Regions from separate parts of the Actinoplanes sp. NPDC051388 genome, predicted to be linked through region 2. Evidence: riboswitches for the same ligand, from Rfam matches in the RefSeq annotation. Region 2 holds a riboswitch; the other holds the start of a gene.
What was found. Region 2 has a riboswitch for S-adenosylmethionine ahead of ACZ6TI_RS20355 (aminotransferase class V-fold PLP-dependent enzyme). Riboswitches for the same ligand answer to the same signal wherever they lie in the genome.
Positions count from the first base shown of each region.

Region 1: it holds a riboswitch for S-adenosylmethionine, as region 2 does, so the genes downstream of both, thrC (threonine synthase) here and ACZ6TI_RS20355 (aminotransferase class V-fold PLP-dependent enzyme) in region 2, are expected to answer to the same signal.

Region 1 covers NZ_JBVJIP010000002.1:702,604-706,000, forward strand. The annotation lists gene ACZ6TI_RS07535 (alpha/beta fold hydrolase) at 1-308, shown strand, start outside; gene ACZ6TI_RS07540 (ABC transporter permease) at 305-1,156, shown strand; SAM riboswitch class I at 1,216-1,354, shown strand; gene thrC (threonine synthase) at 1,365-2,639, shown strand; gene ACZ6TI_RS07550 (GNAT family N-acetyltransferase) at 2,894-3,397, shown strand, end outside.
Region 2 covers NZ_JBVJIP010000007.1:372,826-376,222, reverse strand. The annotation lists gene ACZ6TI_RS20360 (serine/threonine-protein kinase) at 1-1,175, opposite strand, end outside; SAM riboswitch class IV at 1,265-1,381, shown strand; gene ACZ6TI_RS20355 (aminotransferase class V-fold PLP-dependent enzyme) at 1,491-2,621, shown strand; gene ACZ6TI_RS20350 (class I SAM-dependent methyltransferase) at 2,733-3,397, opposite strand, start outside.

The DNA of each region.
Region 1 (3,397 bases), on a different contig from region 2:
TCAACAAGGGCCTGATCGTGGCCTCCGGGCCGGTCGACGACATCGTCGGGGACTCGCCGTCGGTGCAGCTCGAGGTGTCCGACGTGGCCGAGGCCGAGCGGGTGCTGGCCGGGTTGGGCGTGCGATCGGTGATCCCGGACGGCGTGGCCGGGCTGATCGTCGACATGAATGGCACGCCGCGCACCGAGGTGGTGGCGTCGCTGGTGCGGGCCGGGGTCGGCGTCGACCGGGTGGTGCCGCGGCGGCGGCTGGAAGATGCGTTCCTGGCGCTGGTCGGGGAGAGCTCGCGAGGGAGTGGAGACCGATGACCGCGGCCACGAACTACCGGCCGTCGGCCACCCTGCCGATCTGGGCCGAGGTGCGGCGGCAGGCTTCGCGCCGGCGCACCCAGATGGCTCTGGGCTTCATGGCCCTGTTGCCGTTGATCGTGATGCTGGCCTTCGAGTTCGGCAGCGGCGACGACGACGACAACGGCGGCGGGCAGTTCTCCAGCCTGGTCGACCTGGCCACCTCCGGCGGGCTGAACTTCGCGCTGTTCTGCATCTTCGTCTCGTCCGGCTTCCTGCTGATCGTGGTGGTGGCGCTGTTCTGCGGCGACACCGTGGCCAGCGAGGCGTCCTGGGGCAGCCTGCGCTACCTGCTGGCGATCCCGGTGCCGCGGGCCCGGCTGCTCGGCATCAAACTGGTGGTCGCGCTGATGTACTCGCTGGCCGCGCTGCTCACGCTCGGCGGGGTGGCGCTGCTGGTCGGCACGCTGCGCTATGGCTGGCACCCGCTGGGCAGCACGATCGCGGCCGAGATCCCGCCCGGTGAGGGGGTGCTGCGGCTGCTCGGCATCCTGGGCTACCTGGCGGTGATCCTGCTGATCGTGGCCGGGCTGGCCTTCCTGCTGTCGGTGCTGACCGACGCGGCGCTGGGCGCGGTGGGCGGCGCGGTGCTGCTCTGGATCCTGTCCAGCATCCTGGATCAGATCGAGGCGCTCGGCGTGATCCGCGACTTCCTGCCCACCCACTTCAGCGACGCCTGGCTCGGGTTGCTCTCCACGCCGATGCAGACCGACGACATGGTGCGCGGGGCGATCGCGGCGGTGGGTTACGCGACCCTCTTCTGGGGCATCGCGTTCTGGCGCTTCACCCGCAAGGACATCACGTCGTAAGCGTCACACCCGTTTTCCGTGAGCGAGATTCCCACGTAGTGTGTTGGAAACAACTGAATACCTCATCCAGAGGGGCTGAGGGAACGGCCCGTTGAAGCCCCGGCAACCACCGCACATGTCTCGCTGTTGAGGCCTGCGTGCGGCAGGTGCTAATTCCGTCCCCGCTGTCGGTGGTCGCCGCACGGGGAAAGATGAGAGGAAGGCCTCGATGACGTCCACCGTCAGCCCTGTCGGAATTGAATCCCCTGCCCGCGGCCTGATCTGCCGTGCCTGCGGCGCCGAGTTCCCGCTGGCCGCCCAGCACGCCTGCTTCGAGTGTTTCGGGCCGCTGGAGGTCGCTTACGACCCGGCGGCGCTCGCCCGGGTGACCCGCGCCCAGATCGAGGCGGGTCCGCGCAACATCTGGCGTTATGCGGCGCTGCTCCCGGCCGGGCAGGACCCGGCCACCCGGGTCACCCTCGACCCCGGCTTCACTCCGCTCGTCGCCGCCCCGGCCCTGGCCGCCGCGGTCGGGCTGGACGCGCCGCTCTGGGTGAAGGACGACTCGGCCAACCCGACGCACTCGTTCAAGGACCGCGTGGTCTCGGTGGCGCTGACCGCCGCCCGCGGGCTCGGCTTCACCCGCTTCGCCTGCGCCTCCACCGGCAACCTGGCCAACTCGGTGGCCGCGCACGCCGCCCGGGCCGGCGTCCCCTCGGTGGTCTTCATCCCCGGCGACCTCGAGCAGGGCAAGGTCGTCACGACAGCGGTCTACGGCGGCGAGCTGGTGGCGATCGACGGGTCCTACGACGACGTGAACCGGCTCTGCGGCGAGCTGGTGGAGACCGACGAGTTCGAGGACACCGCGTTCGTGAACGTGAACGTCCGGCCGTTCTATGCCGAGGGCTCCAAGACCCTGGGCTACGAGGTGGCCGAGCAGCTCGGCTGGCGCATCCCGGCCCAGGTGATCATCCCGATGGCCAGCGGTGAGCTGCTCACCAAGGTGGACAAGGCGTTCAGCGAGCTGGTCGAGATCGGCCTGGCTTCGGCTCCCGACGGTTGGACCGTCTTCGGCGCGCAATCCGCGGGGTGCAAGCCCATCGCGACCGCCCTGCACGACGGCACCGATCACATCGTGCCGGTGAAGCCGACCGGCATCGCCAAGTCGCTGAACATCGGCGACCCGGCGGCCGGGGCCTATGCGATCGAGGCGGTGCAGCGCACCGGCGGCTGGATGGATTACGCCGACGACGACGAGATCCGCGACGGCATCCGGCTGCTGGCCCGCACCACCGGGGTCTTCGCCGAGACGGCCGGCGGGGTGACCGTGGCGGTGCTGGCGAAGCTGATCGCGAGCGGCAAGCTCGACCCGGCGAAGGAGACCGTCGTGCTCAACACCGGCGAGGGTCTCAAGACTCTGGACGCGATCGCGGGGCAGGTCGGGCCGACCCATCGCATCAAGCCGTCGCTGCGGGGCGCCCGCGACGCCGGCCTGCTGGGATAACTCGCTGTAGTCGGGTTTCCGACACCCCGTTGATATTTCCCTCCAGCGAGGACTTGCGCGGCGATCTCAACGTCGGCAGGATGCTCTACGCGGGAGGACGCGACGCCGTACGAGGCCCCACCTTCGAGCTTGGCGACAATCTCCGAGGGGCCCAACGACCCAGTGCCGGAGGCGCTGTGCGCGCGTCCTCCCGACCAATTCTTCGCATGGATTAATCGGTCGCGGCGGACGCGTTGTGCGAGCAGTCTGGCGTGATGACGATTGATGTCGTTCCGTTCGGGCCGTCAGATGAGCGCTCCGCGCTGCTGGCCTATGAGATCTCCAAGGCCTCGGCCCGGCAGGAGACGCCGGACATCCCGTTCGTGCCGACCGAGGCCTTCGTCGGGGCGATCCGGCGGCCGACGCCCGGGCACGCCTATGAGCGCGCGCTGGGCCACCTCGACGGCGCTCCGGTCGGTTATGTCGAGCTCTCCATGCCGCTGCTCGACAACCTCGAGAACGCGCAGATCAGCCTGCACGTCATGCCGGAGCGGCGGCGGCGCGGGGTGGGCCGGGCGCTGCACGAGTTCGCCGTCGGCCGGGCCCGGGCCGCGGGCCGCAAACGGCTGATCGCCGAGACGGTGGACCAACAGCCCGACGGCGGCGCCTTCGCGACCATGCTGGGCGCCACGCCGGCGCTGCCGGAGATCCGCAGCCGCCTCGACCTGCGCACCGCCGACCTCGACCGGTTCGCCGCGATGCTGACCGAGGCGTGGACC
Region 2 (3,397 bases):
TCGGCGTCGAGGGCGAACCGCAGACGCACCGGCTCGGCGCTGCCGAAGCTCTGCTGCAACTCGCCGACCCACTCGGCCTCTTCGGTCCCGGCCGCGGTGGCGGACGCCGGCCCGGAGGGGCTCGGCCCGGGTGCGGCGATCTCGCCCGCCGAGAGACGATCCGCGATCTTCGGTACGGCCGCGGCAGCCCCGCCACCGAGCAGGACGACCGCCGCGACCGCCGCCACGATCCAGCGCCGCCGGCGGCGCACCACATGCGGGGCGGTTTGCCGCAGCGTCACGCCTTCGACCGCGGCGCGCAGAGCGGGCTGGTCGATCAGCACCGTGGTGTCGTCCGACGCACCCGGGCTGAGCAGGCGGTCCAGCAGCTCACGGGCCGACGGGCGCCGGGCTGGATCCTTGGCGAGGGATTCCGCCACCAGGTCGCGCAGGGCACCGTGCAGGCCGTCGAGGTTCGGCTCCGCGGTGACGATGCGGGTCGCCGTGGCCATCGGCGTGGCGGCGTGGAACGGCTCGTGCCCGGTGCCGGCCAGGGTGACGACCGCGCCCCACGAGAAGACGTCGGCGGACGGCTCGACCGGCGCCCCGGCCTGCGGGTTGAAGCGCTCCGGCGCCATGTAGCCGACCGTGCCGACCAGCTGGTTCTCGGCGGTCAGCCGGCTCGACCGCAGCGCGTGGGCGATGCCGAAGTCGATCACCTTGGGGCTGCCCGGCGGCAGCAGGACGTTGCGTGGCTTCAGATCGCGGTGCACCACCCCGGCGCCGTGGATGGCGGTCAGGGCGGTCGCCACGCCGATCGCCAGGGCGTGCAGGTTCGACGCGGACAGCGGGCCGTCCCGCTCGATCACCTCGGCCAGGCTCGGACCGTCCACGTACTCCACCACCAGGTAGGGCGTCTCGTGGTCCGGATCCGCGTCCAGCACCTCGGCGGTGCAGAACGGCGGCACCTGCCGGGCGCCGTCGATCTCGCGGCGGAACCGCTGGGCGAACTCGGGATCGGCGGCGAGATGACGGCGCACCACCTTGACCGCGACCCGGCGCCCGCGCGGATCGGTGGCCAGATAGACGGTGCCCATGCCGCCCTCGCCGAGCCGCCCGACCAGCTGGTAGGGCCCGATGCCGGACGGATCCCGCGGCAGCAACGCCGCGACGTCGGCCCCCGGTCGATCCGTCACGACACCCTGCCCTCACCACGCCCGTCGATTCGCCGAACACAAGGTACAGGGCGGTGGCCCGGGACCGGGTTCTGCTAACGTCGGGGACAGGTCATGAGTGCCAGCGCACAGCCCCGGCTTGCTGGCCGGCAACCCTTGCGTTCGCGATGGGGTGCCCCGGGTGAGGACCAGGCTCGCGTCGAGCACGACGTGGGCAAGCGCGGACCCGTGCGGGTCCCGACCCTCGCGGAGGAGCACGTCATGTCCGTCACCCTGCAGTCCCTCGAGCTCGATGTCGTCGGCAACGACCTCACCGTCGAGGTGTCCAGCGGCCGGATGGTTCGGTTCGCCCATCTGGATCACGCCGCTTCGGCGCCGTGCGTGCGGGCCGCCGCCGACGCCGTCCGCGACCTCCTGCCGTTCTACGGCAGCGTGCATCGGGGCACCGGCCTGCGGTCGCAGACCTCGACGCTGGAATACGAGCGCGCCCGCGACTCGGTGGCCGAGTTCGTCGGCGCCCGCCCCGGCGACGAGGTGATCTTCACCCGCAACACCACCGACGCGCTCAACCTGCTGGCCCGCGCGCTGCCGGCCGGCACCACCACGATCGTGTTCGACGGCGAGCACCACGCCAATCTGCTGCCCTGGCCGTCGCCGCTGCGGCTGCCGGCCCCGGCCGACCCGGACGCGGCGGTCGCGGCGCTGGCCGCCGCGCTGGAGACGGTCCGCGGTCCGGTCGTGGTCACGGTGACCGGCGCGAGCAACGTGACCGGGGAGATCTGGCCGGTGCGCCGCCTGGCCGACGTGGCCCACCGGCACGGCGCCCGGGTGATCGTCGATGCCGCCCAGCTCGCCCCGCACGTCCCGATCGACCTGGACGAGCTGGGCGCCGACTATCTCGCGCTGTCCGGCCACAAGCTGTACGCGCCGTTCGGCGCCGGGGTGCTGGCCGGGCGGCGGGACTGGCTGGACGCCGCCGAGCCGTACCTGCGCGGCGGCGGCGCGAGCGCGACGGTCGGCGACGCCGCGGGCGACGTCGGGTGGGCCACCGGGCCGGCCCGGCACGAGGGTGGCACTCCCAACCTGCTGGGCGCGGTGGCGCTCGGCGCGGTCTGCTCCGCCCTGCTGCGGGCCGACCGGGTGGCTCTCCACGAATACGAGCAGAGCCTGCTCGCCGGCCTGAACGGCGTCACGCTCTTCGGCGGCCGGGCGCCCCGGGTCGGCATCGTCTCGTTCGCCGTGCCCGACCCGGCCGCGGTGGCCGACCGGCTGAGCCGCGACCACGGCATCGGCGTGCGGGCCGGTCAGTTCTGCGCGCACCCGCTGGTGCGCCGGCTGACCGGCGGCGGCGCGGCCGGCGGCAGCGCGGCCGACGACTGTGCGAGCACCGGGCTGCTGCGGGCCAGCTTCGGCCTGGGCACCACGCCCGACGAGATCGAGCGGCTGGTCACCGCCCTGGCCCGATAAGGGCTGTCTCGCGGATCAGCCAGGGCATCGGCCTGGCCCTGATGGTCTGTCTCGTGGATCAGCCATGTGCGAGGCGCGGGCCAGCCCTGGTTGATCCACGAGACAGACTCCCTAGCGGTGCGCGGTGACGACCCAGGACCGCGAGTCGAACTGGACGCCGTCGTCGCCCAGGTGCGCGGCGAACACTTCGCGCAGGCGGTCTTCCGCCCGCGCCGCGGCGGCCCGATCGGTTCCCTCGAGCACGTGTCTGGTGCAGGCGAAGCGGCGGACGAAATCCAGGGCCGTGGCCACGTCCGGGCCGTAGTGGACCGGCTCGCGGACGTCGGTGAACGCCGCATCGGTGAACCCGGCCGCGGCCAGGAGCTCGGTCACGGCCGCCGGATCGGCGAGCGAGAACGCGTCCGGGCCGGGCGCCGCGCCGAGCGCCCCGCGGATGGCGACGTCCCATTCGTTGAGCTCGCCGGCCTGCCAGACCATCATCGTCAGCCGCCCGCCCGGCCGCAGCGCCCGCCCGATGTTGGCGAACGCGGCCGCCGGGTCGGCGAAGAACATCGTGCCGAACCGGCTGATCGCCAGGTCGAAGCCCGCCGGCCGGAAGCGGTGGGTCTGCGCGTCGGCGCACGCGAAGGTGACGTTGCGCAGCCCGTCGCGGGCAGCCCGCTCGCGCGCCCGCTCGATGGCGGGGGCGGAGACGTCGACGCCGAGCGCGCTGCCCGCCGACGCGGCGCGCGCGGCCTGCCGGGTGGTGTGCCCCGAACCGCAGCCGATGTCCAGCA